4 regions of the Streptomyces sp. HUAS 31 genome follow, and region 1 is predicted to be linked to each of the others. Evidence: riboswitches for the same ligand, from Rfam matches in the RefSeq annotation. Region 1 holds a riboswitch; each other region holds the start of a gene.
The links. A riboswitch is a leader RNA that binds a small molecule or an ion and turns the genes downstream of it on or off. The one in region 1 is predicted to bind cobalamin.
Positions count from the first base shown of each region.

Region 2: linked by a shared signal. The riboswitch ahead of PGH47_RS28360 (ribonucleoside-diphosphate reductase subunit alpha) and the one ahead of PGH47_RS09755 (cobalamin biosynthesis protein) in region 1 are both predicted to bind cobalamin.
Region 3: linked by a shared signal. The riboswitch ahead of PGH47_RS34835 (energy-coupling factor ABC transporter permease) and the one ahead of PGH47_RS09755 (cobalamin biosynthesis protein) in region 1 are both predicted to bind cobalamin.
Region 4: linked by a shared signal. The riboswitch ahead of PGH47_RS12765 (prenyltransferase/squalene oxidase repeat-containing protein) and the one ahead of PGH47_RS09755 (cobalamin biosynthesis protein) in region 1 are both predicted to bind cobalamin.

Region 1 is NZ_CP116353.1:2,219,105-2,223,723, reverse strand. It holds gene PGH47_RS09760 (cobyric acid synthase) at 1-1,053, opposite strand, end outside; gene PGH47_RS09755 (cobalamin biosynthesis protein) at 1,050-1,991, opposite strand; cobalamin riboswitch at 2,088-2,207, opposite strand; gene PGH47_RS09750 (hypothetical protein) at 2,363-2,584, opposite strand; gene PGH47_RS09745 (inorganic phosphate transporter) at 2,620-3,855, opposite strand; gene PGH47_RS09740 (lysozyme) at 4,009-4,619, opposite strand, start outside.
Region 2 is NZ_CP116353.1:6,337,580-6,342,198, reverse strand. It holds gene PGH47_RS28370 (ATP-binding protein) at 1-411, opposite strand, end outside; gene PGH47_RS28365 (GNAT family N-acetyltransferase) at 568-1,074, shown strand; cobalamin riboswitch at 1,127-1,263, shown strand; gene PGH47_RS28360 (ribonucleoside-diphosphate reductase subunit alpha) at 1,389-3,770, shown strand; gene PGH47_RS28355 (ribonucleotide-diphosphate reductase subunit beta) at 3,770-4,619, shown strand, end outside.
Region 3 is NZ_CP116353.1:7,861,944-7,866,562, forward strand. It holds gene PGH47_RS34815 (energy-coupling factor ABC transporter ATP-binding protein) at 1-16, opposite strand, end outside; gene PGH47_RS34820 (hypothetical protein) at 13-156, opposite strand; gene cbiQ (cobalt ECF transporter T component CbiQ) at 153-902, opposite strand; gene PGH47_RS34830 (energy-coupling factor ABC transporter substrate-binding protein) at 906-1,274, opposite strand; gene PGH47_RS34835 (energy-coupling factor ABC transporter permease) at 1,271-1,972, opposite strand; cobalamin riboswitch at 2,003-2,188, opposite strand; gene PGH47_RS34840 (M55 family metallopeptidase) at 2,289-3,122, shown strand; gene PGH47_RS34845 (M20/M25/M40 family metallo-hydrolase) at 3,115-4,416, shown strand; gene PGH47_RS34850 (S9 family peptidase) at 4,434-4,619, shown strand, end outside.
Region 4 is NZ_CP116353.1:2,891,912-2,896,530, reverse strand. It holds gene PGH47_RS12770 (SCO2322 family protein) at 1-406, opposite strand, end outside; gene PGH47_RS12765 (prenyltransferase/squalene oxidase repeat-containing protein) at 403-1,620, opposite strand; adenosylcobalamin-variant (AdoCbl-variant) riboswitch at 1,745-1,839, opposite strand; gene PGH47_RS12760 (alpha/beta fold hydrolase) at 2,421-3,341, shown strand; gene fxsT (FxSxx-COOH system tetratricopeptide repeat protein) at 3,379-4,619, opposite strand, start outside.

The sequences.
Region 1 (4,619 bases):
GAGGATCGGCCGCCCCTCGGCGGCCCTGCGGACCAGGGCCCGCGCGAGCCCGCGCTCCCGGAGCCACTCCAGGGCGCGGACGGTGCCCCGGGTGCCGGGGACCACGACCAGGTCCGCGTCGGCCAGTTCCTCCGGCCGGTCCACGAACCGCACGACGACGCCGGGTTCGGCGGCGAGGGCGTCGACGTCGGTGAAGTTGGACATCAGCGGCACGGCACACACGGCGACGCGCAGCACGTCCGCACCGAAGGGGGAGGAGACCTCCGACTCCCGTACGGCGCCCCGCAGTGAGATCCTCCCCCACTCTCGGCTTCGCTCGAGCGGGGGGACCCCCATCCCGTCCTCCTCGTCGATGCCGAGACCGTGCCGGAAGGGCAGGACGCCGTACGTCCGCCGCCCGGTGAGGTCGTGCAGCATGTCGAGGCCGGGTTCGAGCAGCGACACGTCGCCGCGGAACTTGTTGACGAGGAACCCGGCGATCAGCTCCTGGTCCTGACGGGACAGCAGCGCGACGGTCCCGAAGAAGGAGGCGAAGACGCCGCCGCGGTCGATGTCGCCGACGACGAGCACCGGCAGCCCGGCATTGCGGGCGATGCCCATGTTGACGATGTCGGTCCGCCGCAGATTGATCTCGGCCGGAGAGCCGGCCCCCTCACAGATCACCGCGTCATACGTGCCCCGCAACTCGGCGAGGCACTCCAGCACCGTCCCGAGCAACTGCTGCTGCCGACCGCCGTGGTAGCCGCGCGCGCTCAGCTCGCCCACCGGCTTGCCCAGCAGCACGACCTGACTGCTCTGCTCACCGCCGGGCTTGAGCAGCACGGGGTTCATCAGCGCGGTCGGCTCGACCCGGCACGCCTGGGCCTGCATGGCCTGCGCCCGCCCGATCTCGGCGCCCTCGCGCGTCACGAACGAGTTCAGGGACATGTTCTGCGCCTTGAACGGCGCGACCTTCACCCCCTGCCGTACCAGCCACCGGCAGATCCCGGCCGTGACGACGCTCTTGCCCGCGTCGGAGGTGGTGCCGGCGACAAGAAGGCCACCGCCCGTCATGAGGTACGCCCCTTCGCGATACTGCGCGCGGCGACACACACGCCGAGCGCCAGCCAACTCACACGCTTCGACAGCCGTACGGCCCGCTCGACGTCGTGGACGCCCACGGCCCGTCCGTTCCCGTTCAGCACGGGACGGTGCTCGACCCGGCCGCCGTAGGAGAGGGTCCCGCCCAGCCGCACCCCGAGGGCTCCCGCGAACGAGGCTTCGACGGGCCCGGCGTTGGGGCTCGGATGCGCGGCGGCATCGGCACGCCAGGCCCGCACCGCCCCCCGGGGATCGTCGCCGGCGAGAGTGGCGAGTACGGCCGTCAGCCGCGCCCCCGGCCAGCCGGCCACGTCGTCGAGGCGGGCCGAAGCCCAGCCGTAGCGCAGGTACTTGGGCGACCGGTGCCCGACCATCGCGTCGAGCGTGTTCACGGCCCGGAAGCCGAGCAGTCCGGGCACCCCGCCGACGGCCCCCCACACCAGGGCGCCCACGACCGCGTCGGAGGTGTTCTCGGCGACGGACTCCACGACCGCCCGCGCGATCCCGTCCGCGTCCAGCGCCTGCGGATCCCGGCCGCACAGATGCGGCAGCCGCGCCCGGGCCCCCTCGACGTCCCCCGCCTCCAGGGCCCGCCCGACGGCACGGGCCTCCCGGGCGAGCGAGGTGCCCCCGACGACCGCCCAGGTGGCGGCGCCGGTCAGCGCGAGGGAGGCGGCCGGAGAGGTACGGACGACACGGGCGGCGACGGCACCCAGGGCAACGGCGCCACCGGCGCACACGGCGGTGTGCAGGGCGCCGCGTGCGCGGTCGTCGCGCCACAACACCCGTTCCACGGCGGCCGCGGCCCGTCCGAACGCGGCGACCGGATGCCCCCGGCGGGGATCGCCGAGCAGCAGGTCACCGAGGAGCCCGGCGGCGGCGCCGTACGCGAAGACGCGATCGGCTCGCATCGGGGTCAGCCGACCGTACGGCCGGACGAGGGTCTACTGCATGTCGATCGGCAGGCGAGCATCGCGTTGTGTCCTCACTCAGGGTGTCCGCGCCCTGGTTCGACGAGACCGACGGCGAGAGTTCCTGGCTCCCGGGGATTGCTACCCCGGTGACAGTGGCGGGACCGCGCCGGATTCTCACCGGCTTCCTCTTCTGCCGTCGTACTTGGCCCCGGAAGTCCACCACGGGGTTCCGAGGGGCGTCAACTTGCCGTTGACCTGCGACGGGAGAGTGTGCGAAGGCCCACACAGCAGCGAGGTGCGGGACGGTCGTCCGTCCCGCACCTCGGGTGTTTCGCGTGTTGTGGGTCAGGCCACGACGGGCCTGTGGGTCACGCCACGATCAGATAGATCCCGTAGCCCACGGCCGCCGCGCAGGCCGCGAAGCAGGCATAGGCGCCGGTGACCGCGAGCGAGGCCGAGTCGCCCTGGGCCACGGCCCGTTCGCGGCGCGAGAGACCCGCGACGCCGAGGGTGAACAGGCCCACCAGGGCCACCGTGACCACGAGGCTGACGCCGAAGACGGAGCCGAGTGCCGCCCAGTCGATCTTCATGCTTCTACTTTCTGGATAGCCGGATTACGGGGCGGTCAGACGGTGGCCTGCGAGGACGCGGGCTCGGAGGACGACGGGGCCGGAATCGTGGCCGAGAGGTCCTCGGCCGGCGTGCCCGCCGGGGGCGGGGTGACGGCGGCGATGGCGGTGGTGACCACGCCGGGCGCCTCGTCGCTGTCGTTGACGTTGGTGTGGTCGACGACCTCGCGGCGGGAGATCTTCCAGATCGCGGCGCTGGAGGCGACCAGGAAGACGGCGACGACGGCCGTGCCCCAGGTGCCGAAGCCCGTGACGTACTCCGCGAGCGCGCCGACCAGGGCGGCGGCCGGCAGGGTCAGGCCCCAGGCGACGAACATCCGGGTGGCCGTGGACCAGCGGACGACGCCGCCCTTGCGGCCGAGGCCGGCGCCCATCACCGAGCCGGAGACGGAGTGCGTGGTGGAGAGGGAGAAGCCGAGGTGGGAGGAGGCCAGGATGACGGTGGCCGCGCTGGTCTGGGCGGCGAAGCCCTGCTGCGGCTGAAGGTCGGTCAGGCCCTTGCCCATGGTGCGGATGATGCGCCAGCCGCCGAGGTAGGTGCCGAGAGCGATGGCCAGACCCGCGGAGAGGATGACCCACATGGGCGGGTCCGAGTCGGGGGCGACGACGCCGCCGGCGACCAGGGCGAGGGTGATGATGCCCATCGTCTTCTGCGCGTCGTTGGTGCCGTGCGCGAGGGAGACCAGGCCGGCGGAGGCTATCTGGCCGGTCCGGTAGCCCTTGGCGGCGGCCTGGCCGTCGGCCTTCTTGCCGAGGCTGTAGGTCAGGCGGGTGCCCAGGAACGCGGCGATGCCCGCGACCAGCGGGGCGGCGATCGCCGGGATCAGCACCTTGGTGACGAGCGCGTCGCCGTGGACCGCGCCGACGCCGGCCGAGGCGATGGTGGCGCCGATCAGACCGCCCATCAGGGCGTGCGAGGAACTGGAGGGCAGGCCCACCAGCCAGGTGAGCAGATTCCAGAGGATCGCGCCGACCAACGCGGCGAAGATGACCTCGGGACGGATGCCGGTCTCGTCGACGAGACCTTTGGAGATCGTGTTGGCGACCTCCACGGAGAGGAAGGCGCCGACAAGGTTCAGCACGGCGGACATGGCCACCGCGACCTTGGGCTTGAGCGCACCGGTCGAGATGGTGGTGGCCATCGCGTTGGCGGTGTCGTGGAAACCGTTCGTGAAATCGAACGCGAGTGCGGTTACCACCACAATCGCGAGGATCAGCGAGAAGTTTTCCATTTACCCAGGCAATCGTTCGAGGTCATTGGCTGGACGAACGTAGGTAACCTGGGTGAACGCAAGGTGAACTGGGGTGGGCCGCACAGTGTCCGGGAGGGCCGGATGAGGCAACCTCGGCGAGGGCGGTCGACGCGCGGCCCGGACGCTGCGGGGCTACTGGCCCCGGGCGAACTTCCTCAGCTGGGTCATGGACCCGTTGAAGAGATTCTGGTCACCCGGCAGGCCGCCGGCGTTGTCGTACTGCCAGAAGGTCCAGAACTGCCATCCGGCCGGCATCGAACCGGCCGTCGACGAATTGTAGCGGGCTATCCACAGAGCGTGGTTCGAGGCGAAGGCGCGGCTGGTGCCGGTGCAGGTGTTCCACCAGTGGGTCGTGGTGTAGATCACCGGGCGGCGGCCGGTCAGCCGCTTCACCTCGTTGCTGAAGGACTGGATCCAGGCGACCATCCTCGCCTTGCTCAGTCCGTAGCACTTCTGCCTGCCGTACGGGTTGTACTCGATGTCCAGGGCGGGCGGCAGGGTCCAGCCGTCCGACCGCCAGGCGCCGCCGTTGCGTACGAAGAAGGCGGCCTGGGTTTTGCCCGAGGACTTGTTCGGCAGTGCGAAATGGTACGCGCCGCGGACCAGGCCGGCGTCGCGTGAGCCGCTGTACTGCCGGCCGAAGTAGGGGTTGCGGTAGGTGTGGGACTCGGTCGCCTTGACGTAGACGAACCTCGCGCCCTTCGCCTTGGAGCTTTGCCAGTCGACGTCCTTCTGGTGGGACG
Region 2 (4,619 bases), 4.1 Mb from region 1:
CTTGGTCCACCGGTACCACCAGAACAGGAAGAGCGTGGCGGCGAGCGACGCGGCGAGCACCGGGCCGACGAAGCGCATGACCGTTTCGAAGCCGTCGTTGTCCTGCCGCCACTTCTCGAAGCCGGTCGTGTGGCCCGCGATCACGATGTACAGGCCCTCCACCACCCACGCGAGCACGGCCAGCGCGGCCACCGTCCAGATGGCCCGGGTGACGTTGGTGTAGGTGAACCACCGGCGCCACTTCTTGGGGCGGGCGGTTCCACCGCGTGCCTCCAGGCGGATCGCCATCTTGTGCCGGTGGCCCACGAACCCCTGTCTGACCCGGTCGGCCGCCCGCCTCGGAGCCAGCGTCGCCATCGGCGCGTTGCGCGGCCGCTTCTTGCCGGGCGGACTGCCGACGACCCTCGTCATCGTTCGTCTCCTTCCGAGAACGGCTCTCGAAACGGAGCGACCGCGGGGCGCCGACACCTATCTCCATGGAAGCACTCCCGGAACTCCCCGCAACCCGGCGGCCCTCGGCGGAAAACCCCGGGCCCGCCCACCCGGCCGTCCGGCAGACTCGGGCCCATGGACATCGCGATCCGCCCGGCGGAACCCGACGAGTTCGACGCGCTCGGCGAGATCACCGCCCGGGCCTATCTCCACGACGGACTCCTCGACTTCGGCGAGAGCGACGAGTACCTCGGCGAGCTCAGGGACGTGGCCAAGCGCGCGGCCGCCGCCGAGGTGCTCGTGGCCGTCGCGGACGGCCGGCTGCTGGGCGGGGTGACCTTCGTGCCGAGCGGCGGCCCCATGGCCGACATCGCGCGCTCCGGCGAGGCCGAGATCCGGATGCTCGCCGTCGACCGGGCGGGCCGCGGACGCGGCGCCGGCGAGGCCCTCGTCCGCGCCTGCGTCGACCGCGCCCGGGCCACGGAGGGCTGCGTACGGATCGTCCTGTCGACCCAGCGCACCATGCACGGCGCCCACCGCATCTACGAACGGCTGGGTTTCGTTCGTACACCCGAGCGGGACTGGAATCCGATCCCGCAGCTCGTCGACATCACTCTCCTCACCTATGAGTTGACGCTCTGAAACCAGCGCGACACAACATCTGGGGGTGGCGTGGCGGGTGAGCACAAGATGTATGCTCATGCTCGCTGTCGCCGCAGGGGAATCCGGTGCGAATCCGGAACTGTCCCGCAACGGTGTACTTGTGCATGTCTGTTCCCACAGTTGTGCACAGGAGTCAGTCCGAGGACCTGCCGACAGCGCGCCCGGCCGACCGGCCGGTGCGCCCTGACGTCCGGGCCTCGTGGAATGGGCCGGTGGACGCGACGCCGCGTGCGCTCGTGTGCTGCCCCCTGCCCTCCGCAAGGCCCCCGTGCCGAGCGAGGGAGAGCCCCCACGTGACCATCGCGCCAGCAGATCCGGCCTCAGTCGTCCCATCGGTCCCGACCGACGCGGACGCCCCCGGAACCGCGTTGCTGCGGCTCCTGGCCGAGCTGACCGCCGACCTCCCCGACGCCGACCCCGGCCGGGTCGCCGCCGCCGCGCTGCGCGGCCGGTCCGCCCGGGCCGACGAGGCGGAGCTGCGCGAGCTGGCCACCGAGGCGGCGGCCGGTCTCATCTCCGAGGACCCCGCCTACAGCAGGCTCGCCGCCCGGCTGCTGACCATCTCCATCGCCGCCGAGGCCGCCTCGCAGGGTGTGACGTCCTTCACCGAGTCGGTCGCGGTCGGCCACCGCGAGGGCCTCATCGCCGACCGCACGGCCGAGTTCGCGCGTCTGCACGCGGCCCGCCTGGACGCCCTGGTCGACACGGCCGCCGACGACCGTTTCGGCTACTTCGGCCTGCGCACCCTGCACAGCCGGTACCTGCTGCGGCACCCCATCACCCGCAAGGTGATCGAGACGCCCCAGCACTTCATGCTGCGTGTCGCCGCCGGTCTCGCCGAGGACGACACCACCCGCTCCGTCGACGAAGTCGCCGCGCTCTACGGCCTGATGAGCCGCCTCGACTACCTGCCGTCCTCCCCCACGCTCTTCAACTCCGGCACCCGGCACCCCCAGATGTCGTCCTGCTACCTCCTGGACTCCCCCAAGGACGAGCTCGACTCCATCTACGACCGCTACCACCAGGTCGCCCGCCTGTCGAAGCACGCCGGCGGCATCGGCCTGTCGTACTCCCGCATCCGCTCCCGGGGTTCGCTGATCCGCGGCACCAACGGGCACTCCAACGGCATCGTCCCGTTCCTGAAGACGCTGGACGCCTCGGTCGCCGCCGTGAACCAGGGCGGCCGGCGCAAGGGCGCGGCCGCGGTCTACCTGGAGACCTGGCACTCCGACATCGAGGAGTTCCTGGAGCTGCGGGACAACACCGGTGAGGACGCCCGCCGTACGCACAACCTGAACCTCGCGCACTGGATCCCGGACGAGTTCATGCGCCGGGTCAACGCCGATGCCCAGTGGTCCCTGTTCTCCCCCGCCGACGTGCCCGAGCTGGTCGACCTGTGGGGCGAGGAGTTCGACGCGGCCTACCGCAAGGCCGAGGAGCGAGGGCTCGCGCGCAAGACCATCCCGGCCCGCGATCTGTACGGCCGCATGATGCGCACCCTCGCGCAGACCGGCAACGGCTGGATGACCTTCAAGGACGCCGCCAACCGCACCGCCAACCAGACGGCCCTGCCGGGCCATGTCGTGCACTCCTCCAACCTCTGCACGGAGATCCTGGAGGTCACCGACGACGGCGAGACGGCGGTCTGCAACCTGGGTTCGGTCAACCTCGGCGCCTTCGTGACCGGCGGCGAGATCGACTGGGAGCGCCTGGACGAGACGGTCCGCACGGCCGTCACCTTCCTCGACCGAGTCGTCGACATCAACTTCTACCCGACCGAGCAGGCGGGCCGCTCCAACGCCAAGTGGCGGCCGGTGGGCCTTGGCGCGATGGGCCTCCAGGACGTCTTCTTCAAGCTGCGGCTGCCGTTCGACTCGGCCGAGGCGAAAGAGCTCTCCACGCGCATCGCCGAGCGGATCATGCTCGCCGCGTACGAGGCGTCCGCCGACCTCGCCGAGCGCAGCGGACCGCTGCCGGCCTGGGAGAAGACCCGTACCGCCCAGGGTGTGCTGCACCCCGACCACTACGGCGTCGAGCTCACCTGGCCGGAGCGCTGGGCGGCGCTGCGCGAGCGGATCACGACAACGGGCCTGCGCAACAGCCTGCTGCTCGCCATCGCGCCGACCGCCACCATCGCCTCCATCGCCGGTGTCTACGAGTGCATCGAGCCGCAGGTGTCCAACCTGTTCAAGCGCGAGACGCTCTCCGGCGAGTTCCTCCAGGTCAACTCCTACCTGGTCGACGAGTTGAAGGCGCTGGGCGTCTGGGACGCCCGCACCCGCGAGGCGCTGCGCGAGGCCAACGGCTCGGTGCAGGACTTCGCCTGGATCCCGGCGGACGTCCGGGCGCTGTACCGCACTGCTTGGGAGATCCCGCAGCGCGGCCTGATCGACATGGCGGCGGCCCGCACCCCGTTCCTCGACCAGTCGCAGTCCCTGAACCTGTTCCTGGAGACGCCGACCATCGGCAAGCTCTCCTCGATGTACGCGTACGCCTGGAAGTCGGGCCTCAAGACGACGTACTACCTGCGCTCGCGCCCGGCGACCCGCATCGCCCGCGCCGCCCAGGGCCAGGCCGCCCAGTCCGAGAAGACCATCCCCGTCCAGCAGGTCGCCGAGCCCGACGCCGTCGCCTGCTCCCTTGAGAACCCCGAGTCCTGCGAGGCCTGCCAGTAATGAGTACCCGTAACGCCAATCTCCTCGACCCGGGCTTCGAGCTGACCCTGCGTCCCATGCGCTACCCGGACTTCTACGAGCGCTACCGGGACGCCATCAAGAACACCTGGACCGTGGAGGAGGTCGACCTCCACTCGGACGTCGCCGACCTCGCGAAGCTGTCCGAGGGTGAGCAGCACATGATCGGCCGGCTGGTCGCGTTCTTCGCGACGGGCGACTCGATCGTGGCGAACAACCTGGTGCTGACGCTGTACAAGCACATCAACTCCCCGGAGGCGCGCCTGTACCTGTCGCGCCAGCTCTTCGAGGAGGCCGTGCACGTCCAGTTCTATCTGACGCTGCTGGACACCTACCTCCCCGACCCGGAGGACAGGGCGGCCGCCTTCGACGCCGTCGAGAACATTCCCTCGATCCGCGAGAAGGCCGAGTTCTGCTTCAGGTGGATCAACGAGGTCGAGAAGCTGGAGAGCCTGCAGACCAAGGCCGACCGGCGTCGCTTCCTGCTGAACCTGATCTGCTTCGCCGCGTGCATCGAGGGCCTGTTCTTCTACGGCGCCTTCGCGTACGTCTACTGGTTCCGCAGCCGGGGCCTGCTGCACGGTCTGGCCACCGGCACCAACTGGGTGTTCCGCGACGAGACCATGCACATGTCCTTCGCGTTCGACGTGGTCGACACCGTCCGCAAGGAGGAGCCGGAGCTCTTCGACGAGGAGCTCCAGCAGCAGGTCACCGACATGCTGAGGGAGGCCGTCGAGGCCGAGCTGCAGTTCGCGCGCGACCTGTGCGGTGACGGCCTCCCGGGCATGAACACCGACTCGATGCGGCAGTACCTGGAGTGTGTCGCCGATC
Region 3 (4,619 bases), 5.6 Mb from region 1:
CGGTGGGCTCGCTCATGGCAGGGCCTTTTTCGGTGCGGGGGCGGGGGTGGCCGGTGTCGCGAGTGGGGGGTGGCCCGTGGCCGTGAGTGTGGCGGGGCCGGCCTGGTGGGCGTTGGTCGCGTCCCGGGCGGCGACCGGGGCGGTGGGCTCGCTCATGGCAGGGCCCTTTCCAGTACGAGGGTGAGAGCGGCCAGCGCCGCGAGCAGGGCGCAACTCGCGGCCGTGAAACGGACGGAGACCTTCGCCTCGGGCACCAGGACGCGCAGGGTGCCGTCGTAGCCGCGCCCGGCGAGCCCGGCCTGGAGCCGGGTGGCCCTCTCGAAGGACCGCACGAACGCGGTCGCGCCGAGCCCGGCCAGTGAACGCCAGGTCGCGGCGCGGGTGGTGTGCCCGAGGCGGGCCGCCTGTGCCTCCCGCACCCGGCGCACGGAGTCGAGCAGCAGGAAGCTCATGCGGTACGTCACCAGCGCGACGTCCACGACGGGTGCGGGCACTCCCGCCTTCACCAGGCGCGGCAGCAGGTCCGACATCGGCGTGGTGAACGCGAACAGCAGCACCCCGAGCGAGGCCGCCGAGGTGCGCAGCAGCAGTTCACCGGCGCGCAGCGGCCCGTCGGCGGCGAGGGACACGAAGCCCTGCCCGCCGCCGACCTGGACCAGCAGTGTGGCCGCGCCGGTCACGCAGAAACCGAGCGGCACGCGGTACGCCCGCCACAGCCGCCGCCCGGGCACGCCCGCCGGGCCCAGCAGCAGGGTCAGCGCGGTGAGAAGGATCAGCGCGGCCCCCGGCCAGGGCGGCAGGGAGATCGAGAGCACGGTGAGACCGAGCCCGAGCACGGCCTTGTCCACGGGATGACGGCGGCGCCAGCGACTGCTGTGCGCCGCCGCGTCGATCGGCAGCACGTGTCAGACCCTGTCGGCCTTCGACTCCTCGGCGGCACCGGCCGCCGCCTCCTCGCCGACCCGCTCCAGTGCCCGCTGCTCGCCCTGCCTGCGTCCCCGGTGCAGCCCGAAGTAGTAGGCGAGGACACCGGCACCCAGCGCCGCCTGGAGGGAGAACAGAGCCGACTCGATCTCACCGGACGGCGGCTCGTACAGCGGCGAGAACCAGGGCTCGTAGTCCGGCTCGATCTCGGTGATCGCCGTCTCGGCCTCGCCGTCGGCGCCGGTGAACGGCTCCTCCTTGTGGTCGCCCAGGCCGAGCGCCAGCGGCAGCACGGCGAGCGCGGCCACCACGAGCAGCAGCAGGAGGTTGATCTTCGTGTTCCTGCTCATCGGGCCACCGCCTCGGTCTCGCCGCGGGACTGCTTCTTGGTGAGGAGCACGCCCAGCCGGGTCAGTTCGCCCTTGCTGGACTGCACCAGCAGCCGCATCACGAGCACCGTCAGCAGGCCCTCGCTCACCGCCAGCGGGATCTGGGTGATGGCGAAGATGGAGCCGAACTTGCCGAGCGCGCCCACGAATCCGCTGCCCGGGTCGGGGAACGCGAGCGCCAGCTGGACGCTGGTCACGCAGTAGGTGGACAGGTCCGCGACGAACGCGCCGAAGAACACGGCGACCATCAGCGGGACGTCGTAGCGCCGCAGCAGCTTGTAGATCGCGTAGCCGGCCCAGGGTCCGACGATCGCCATCGAGAAGACGTTGGCGCCGAGCGTGGTCAGACCGCCGTGCGCGAGCAGCAGTGCCTGGAACAGCAGCGTGATGGTGCCCAGCACGGCCATGATCGGCGGCCGGAACAGGATGGCGCCCAGGCCCGTGCCGGTGGGATGCGAACAGCTGCCGGTCACCGACGGCAGCTTCAGGGCGGAAAGGACGAAGGTGAAGGCCCCGGATGCGCCGAGCAGCAGTGTGCTCTCGGGATGCTCCCTGACCTCACGGGTGAGTGACCGTACTCCGTGTACGACGAACGGCGCGGACGCGACGCCCCAGGCGACCGCGTGCGCCGGGGGCAGGAAACCCTCGGCTATGTGCATGGCTCAGCAGACCCTCTCCAGCACCTCGTGGATGGTTGACGTGCCTTGGCCGGTCTCCTGGCTGACGGGTGACACCGCCCGTGCTCCGCCTTCCCGGGTCGCAAGGACCCAGTGGCTTGCCCGCGAGGGCAGGAGCCGGACTTCCCGATTCACAGTGGCGAGGGCCGCACCGGCATCACACCGGATTTCCCGTTCACCAAGGCGTGGTGACATTAGTGCCCTTGGCGGGTGGCTGACAAGCACACCCCAAAGGTGTGAAAGCGGCGTTCGTCCGCTTCGTGGCGGGTTCCCTCCCGGGCGCGTAACGTGATCGAGCATGAAGATCCTCATCAGCGCCGACATGGAGGGCGCCACCGGTGTGACCTGGCCGGCCGACGTGCTTCCGGGGACTCCCCAGTGGGAGCGCTGCCGGGCGATGTTCACCTCGGACGTCGATGCCGCCGTGCTGGGATTCCTCGACGGCGGTGCCGACGCCGTCCTCATCAATGAGGCGCACTGGTCCATGCGCAATCTGCTGCTCGAACGGCTCGACGAGCGGGCCGAGATGCTCACAGGTCGGCACAAGACGCTGTCCATGGTCGAGGGCGTGCAGCACGGCGACGTGGACGGCATCGCCTTCGTCGGCTACCACGCGGGCGCCGGCATGGAGGGTGTCCTCGCGCACACCTACCTCGCGAACCAGATCACAGGCGTGTGGCTGAACGACGTCCGGGCCAGTGAGGGCCTGCTGAACGCGCACGTCGTCGCCGAGTACGGCGTGCCCGTGGTGCTCGTCACCGGCGACGACCTGGCCTGCGAGGACGCGCTCGGCTACGCGCCGGAGGCGCTGAAGGTCGCCGTCAAGGACCACGTCTCGCGGTACGCCGCCGTGTGCCGTACGCCGGGCAGGACCGCCGCCGACATCCGTGCCGCGGCCAAGGAGGCGGCCGCTCTGGCGGTCCGTCACGAGCCGGTGTTCGGGGGACCGTTCACCGTCGCCGTCGAGTTCGACGCCGAACACCTCGCGATGGCCGTCACCGTCGTTCCCGGCGTCGAACGTATCGGCGAGCGCAAGGTGGCGTACACCAGCGAGCGAATGTACGAGGGAATCCGTACCTTCAAGGCGGTCACCACGATCGCCTCGGCCTCGGTGGAGGAGCAGTATGGCTGACGGGCAGGCACTGGACGAAGTCGTCACGTTCACCTCCGACCTCATCCGCATCGACACGACCAACCGCGGCGGCGACTGCCGGGAGCGCCCCGCCGCCGAGTACGCGGCCGCGCGGCTGGCCGAGGCGGGTCTGGAACCCGCCCTGCTGGAGCGCACCGAGGGCCGGACCAACGTCGTCGCGCGCATCGAGGGCACCGACCCGTCGGCGGACGCGCTCCTCGTGCACGGTCACCTGGACGTGGTGCCCGCACAGGCCGGCGAGTGGAGTGTGCACCCCTTCTCCGGGGAGATCCGCGACGGCGTCGTGTGGGGCCGGGGCGCGGTCGACATGAAGAACATGGACGCGATGATCCTCGCCGTCGTGCGGTCCTGGGCCCGCGAGGGCGTACGGCCCCGCCGGGACGTCGTGATCGCGTTCACCGCCGACGAGGAGGCCAGCGCCGAGGACGGCTCCGGGTTCCTCGCCGACCGGCACGCCGCGCTGTTCGAGGGCTGCACCGAGGGCATCGGCGAGTCCGGCGCGTTCACCGTCCACGACGGCAGCGGCCGGCAGCTCTACCCCCTCGCCGCCGGCGAGCGCGGCACCGGCTGGGTCAAGCTCACCGCCCACGGGCGCGCCGCGCACGGCTCGCGGCCCAACCGGGAGAACGCCGTCACCCGGCTCGCCGCCGCCGTCACCCGCATCGGCGCCCACGAGTGGCCGCTCAGGCTCACCCCGACCGTTCGCGCGGCCCTCACCGAACTCGCCGCGCTCTACGGCCTCGACGCAGACCTGGACGACGTGGACGGCCTGCTGGAGAAGCTCGGCCCGGCCGCCCGGCTGGTCGAGGCGACCGTCCGCAACAGCGCCAACCCGACCATGCTGGAGGCCGGTTACAAGGTCAACGTCATCCCCGGGGAGGCCGTCGCGTATGTCGACGGCCGATATCTCCCGGGTCACGAGGACGAGTTCCGCGCCACCCTTGACCAGCTCACCGGGCCTGACGTGAACTGGGAGTTCCACCATCACGAGGTGGCCCTCCAGTCGCCCGTGGACTCGCCGACGTACGCCCGGATGCGCGCGGCCGTCGAGGAGTTCGCACCGGAGGGGCACGTCGTGCCGTACTGCATGCCCGGCGGCACCGACGCCAAGCAGTTCTCACGGCTCGGCATCACCGGCTACGGCTTCTCACCGCTGAAGCTGCCGGAGGGCTACGACTACGGGGCCATGTTCCACGGCGTCGACGAGCGGGTGCCCATCGAGGCACTGCACTTCGGCGTCCGCGTGCTCGACCGTTTTCTGCGTACGGCCTAGGGGAGTTGGGGGAGAAAGTGCGGACGCTGGCGTACGGTTCCTGGCCCTCGCCCATCGACGCGGCCGTCGCCGCGGCGCACGAGGGGCGGCCCGACTTCGTGGGCTTCGTGGGGGAGGAGGCCTGGTGGACCGAGGCCCGGCCCACCGAGGGCGGCCGCTACACGCTGGTGCGGCGCCGCGCCGACGGCGGCGAGGAGTCGGTG
Region 4 (4,619 bases), 670 kb from region 1:
CGAGGGCCTCGGCCGTGGTCGCGTCGGGAGCCACCCGGGCACAGGCCGTACGGCGGGCGGGAGGCGTCTCGCCGGACGGGGCGTCGGCCGCCGTACCGAAGTCGATGACCAGGGCGATTCGCTTCTTGCCGTCCTCGGCGGGCGTCCTGGCGCAGATCACCGCGAACTCGGCCGCGCCCCTGGGCTGTGTCGCGTCCTTCGAGTCCTCGCTCACGGCGAACCGGAAGCCCTGGACGTCACCGTCGGAGGGGCGGGCGAGGGAGGGGCCCTGGGTGGCGTAGACCCACGTGTCGCCCTGGCGCTCCCAGAAGGACCAGTAGCGGTAGCCGGCCGCCTGCGCGCCCTGGGCCGCGCCGGTCAGCAGGACCAGCGCGGCCAGGAGCGGGGCGAGCACGCGGCGGATCACGCCTGGGGGCCCTTCTTGCGGCCGCTCAGCAGGAAGCCGATGCCGATGCCGACGACGAGGAAGATGCCGACGTACCACCAGACCCCGAAGGGACTGTCGTCCTTGGTCTTCTCCTCGTTCGTGGCCTTCGTCGCGGCCTGCGGTGCGGGGCCGGTGGCGTTGAGCTGCTTCACCAGGTCGGCGCCGCCGAAGTCGCGGGGGTCGGCGCCGGTGGCGTGGGCGGCGAGGATCAGCTGGGCGTAGGCGGCCGGGCCGCTCTGCTTCGCCCACTTCGCGGAGTTCTGCTCCAGCCAGCGCAGCGGCTTCTCGGCGGCGTCGGCACCGGAGAGAGCGGCCAGCGCGACGACCGCGTCGGCGGTGTTGCCGTAGTCGGGCTGGTCCTCGGCGCCGGGGAGGGTGGAGGTGAGGTGGCCGTCCTTGGCGAGGGCGTCGGTGAGGTAGGCGGCGCCGTTGACGGCGGCCTGCTGCGAGGACGGGTAGCCGCCGTCGGTGCAGTCCGCGGCGGGCGCGTCCTTGCCGGGGCTCACGACGAGGCCCTTGCCGAGCGAGCCGAGGACGCCGGCCGCGGTGGCGTCGGCGTTGGCGAGCAGTTTGCCCTTCTTGTCGGGCTGGAAGGCGAAGGCGCCGCCGTCGTCGTCCTTGCAGGGCAGGGCGAGCTCGTTGAGGGCGTCGTAGGCCGTCTTCCCGTCCTTGCGTACGTCCGCCGGCTTCTCCCCGGCAGTGGTGAGCGCACCGATCACCACGGACGTGGAGTTGGTGTCGCTGGCCCCGCCCGGCATGTATCCCCAGCCGCCGTCCTTGTTCTGGACGGACTTCAGCCAGGTCACGGCCTTGGAGACGGCGGCGTCGTGCCCGCCGAGCGCGACCAGCGCCTGGACGGCGGCGGCCGTGTTGTTGGTGTCGACGAGGGTCTTGGCGTCGCAGTCGGCGCCGGCGTCGGCACGGTAGGGCGCGAAGGCCCCGTTCGCGCACTGCTGCGTGAGCAGCCAGTCCACGGCCTTCGGGGCGGGCTTCACCCCGACGGTGTTCTGAGCGAGCATCGCGAGGGACTGCCGCCAGACGCCGTCGTAGGTGGGATCGGTGGTGCCGTACAGCTCGGCGGGGTACGTGGGCTTCGGCGAGGCCGAGGGGGAGGAGTCGGCGGCTATGGCCGGCGCGGCCGCGCCGATCACGACGGCGGCGGCCAGGACCGCGGCGCTGCGACGGACGTACATGATCGGCGGGTGCCCTTCCCTAAGGGGAACCGGGCAGCACAGGGGAGACCCCGGCGGCTCGGCTCCGTATACCTCGACGGTGCCGCACTCCGGCGGACTGCCGGGGCACGTGAGCCGGTCACTTCCCGTACGCGGCGATCCGGCTCACCGGCCTTCGACGACGACCGGTTCACGGTTGCGGGTCAGCGCCGGATTTGCACCGGCTTTCCCACGTACGGGTGTGATGACGACGGCGACACTCTACCCGGGGGTAGGTGGGGGGCGAGAGGGGGCTGGGGGCGGCGGAGGCGGTCCGGTGCCGAGCGAGGTCGAGGGTGGCCGGTTCGGCTGGATTTCGCCCATGGATGTTGCAGGGGTTGCCGAGCTTCATGGTGGGCGTGTGCATGATCCCGGCCGGGGCATCGGCTCTTCCTCGCGGACGGATCGGTATCGGCCGACGTCAGGATGCGAGGCGTGTCGAGTGGCTCCATCATGTGGGTACTGCCCTCGGACCGCGTGATCGCCGCCCTTGGGCGTTGCGATCACAGAAGTGTCAAACCAAACATGGATTTTGCGCCGAATGGCTATCGGTGTGGCTGGAATGACCTGCCGGAGGGTGGGAATCCTCTACCGTTTGGTCGGTGCGAGCGGCCTGCGGGACGCGCAACCGTCACCCCGTGGCATTGCGTCTTACGGAAAACCCTTGGTCCGTCGCGAATGACGGCTGGTTTGTGTGTCGACTGGCGCTCTGACGGGCGGGATGCTGATTCTCTGGGTCCTGCTCCGGGCGGCCGCGGCGCTGGCGACGGGAGGCACACCTGGTGTTGGGAAGTGTCAAGAGCGGCGATGGCAGGCTGCTCTTCTTCGAGACGTCGGGGGACCCGAAGGGCCACCCGGTGTTCTTGCTGCATGGCACTCCGGGCAGCAGGGTCGGTCCGCGTCCACGGACCAGCGTTCTCTACAAGCTGGGCATCCGGCTCATCTCCTACGACCGGCCGGGGTACGGGGAGTCGCAGCGGTTAAAAGGCCGCGCTGTGCGTCACGCCGCCGCGGATGTGGCGGCCATCGCCGACCAGTTGAATCTTGGACCGTTTTCCGTGCTGGGCCGTTCTGGTGGCGGGCCGCATGCGTTGGCGTGTGCGGCGCTGCTTCCGGACAGAGTCGCCAGTGCTGCCGTTCTGGTCAGCATCGCTCCTCCCGATGCGGACGGGCTCGAATGGTTCGAGGGGATGGCCCCGTCCAACGTCATCGCCTACAAGGCCGCCCGAGCGGCTCTCCGCGATGGTTCCGAGGAGTGCCTGGAAAAGCTCAAGGCCAACCTGGCCAGCAACGCGGATGCCATTCGTGACAAGCCGGAGTCACTGCTGGGGTTACTGACTCCGGAGATGCCCACGGCAGACAAGGCTGTGGTGGGACACGGTGGGATCCGCGGCCTGCTCCTCGCCAACTACGAGACCAGTGTGGTGCGCTCCTCGTTCGGCTGGCTCGACGACGTGCTGTCCTTCCGACGGGACTGGGGCTTTGAGCCGGGCAAGATCGTCGAAGTCCCGCTGCTGCTTTGGCACGGTGAGCACGACACCTTCTCGCCCGTCGGTCACTTCCGATGGCTTGCCGAACGCATTCCCTCAGCGACTGCCGTGCTGAAGCCAGGGGCGGCTCACTTCGCCGCGCTGCCGGCCGTACCGGAAATACTCGCTTGGCTTCGCGACCGTGCTCGCGAGCGCTTCGGGGCCGCCGTGTAGCGGATGTGCTCGCCGACGTGGGCGAGCACATCGCAGATCAGATCGGGTGCGGGTCGAACTCCCAGCCCGACCGACTCCACTCGCGCAGGGCCAGAGCGCGGGGATGATCGGCCCCGAGCCGCGCGGTGATCGCGCCCAGCACTTCCTCACGCAGCCGGTCGGCCGCCTCGCTCTCTCCCAACTCGTTCAGGACCACTGCCAGGTTGGCCGCGCAGACCAGTGGGGCGGGGTGCTGGTCGTCGTTGAGGACATCGCGAAGCCGGTCCAGTACCTCCTCGTAGGTAGCGCGGGCCCGTCCACGCTGCCCCAGTGCGGCCTGGGCATTGGCCAGGTTCACCCGGCACATCAGGGTGAACGGGTGGTCGTCGTCGAAGATCGCCGCGAAGACCCTTGCGGCTTGCTCGGCGTGTGCCAGTGAGGAAGCCGCCTCGTTGGCCGTGTAGAGCAGTACGGCCAGGTTCGCGTAGCAGGCTGCTGTGTAGGGGTGTTGGTCTTGGAAGAACCGACGGCAGTCGTCCAGGACCCGGCGGGCCAGCTCGAGGGCCTCTTCGGTACGACCCTGCGCGCCCAGGATCCCGGCCAGGCCCAGGTGGAGCAGCAGCCGGTTGGGCGAGGCCGACCCTTCCTCGGAGGGAAGGTTGGACAGCACCGTGCGTGTCAGGTCCTCCGCTTCCTGGGCCCGGCCCATCTGGTGCAGGGCACCCGACAGCGCTTTGCCCGCGTTGATGGTGGTGGGAGCGGACGGCCCGAACTGCTGATGGGAGAGGCATTGGTCGTAGGTCCGCCGCAACGGAAGCTCGGATCCGGCGTAGTCGCCGCAGTCGAGGAGATCGCGGGCGTAACTGATGGTTGATGCCCGGGTGTAGGCATGTTCCGGGCCGAGGATCTTGTTCCGGGTCTCCATGGTCTTGCGGTCCAGCCGCAGCGCGTCCGTGTACTGCCCCAACACCCGCAGACATACCGCGTAATTGTTGGCCGCAATGAGGCTGCGCGGATGGTCTTCGCCGAACAACTCCAGGAACTGCTCGTGGTTGAGCCGGTCGCGTTCCAGCGCCTCGCTGTAGCGGCCCAGACCGCGCAGGTCGGCAGCCACACCGCCGGACGTCATGAGGATGTGGAGGTCGTGCGGGCTGTCCAGGGCCGCTTCCTGGCGGTGCAGTACATCCATGTCCAGTTCCAGGGCCTCTTGGTATCTGCCCTGGGCACGAAGGATGTTGGCGATCTGGAAGCCCATGTGCAGCACCCAGCGTTCGTCGGGTCCGCTGTGTTCCAGCCAGC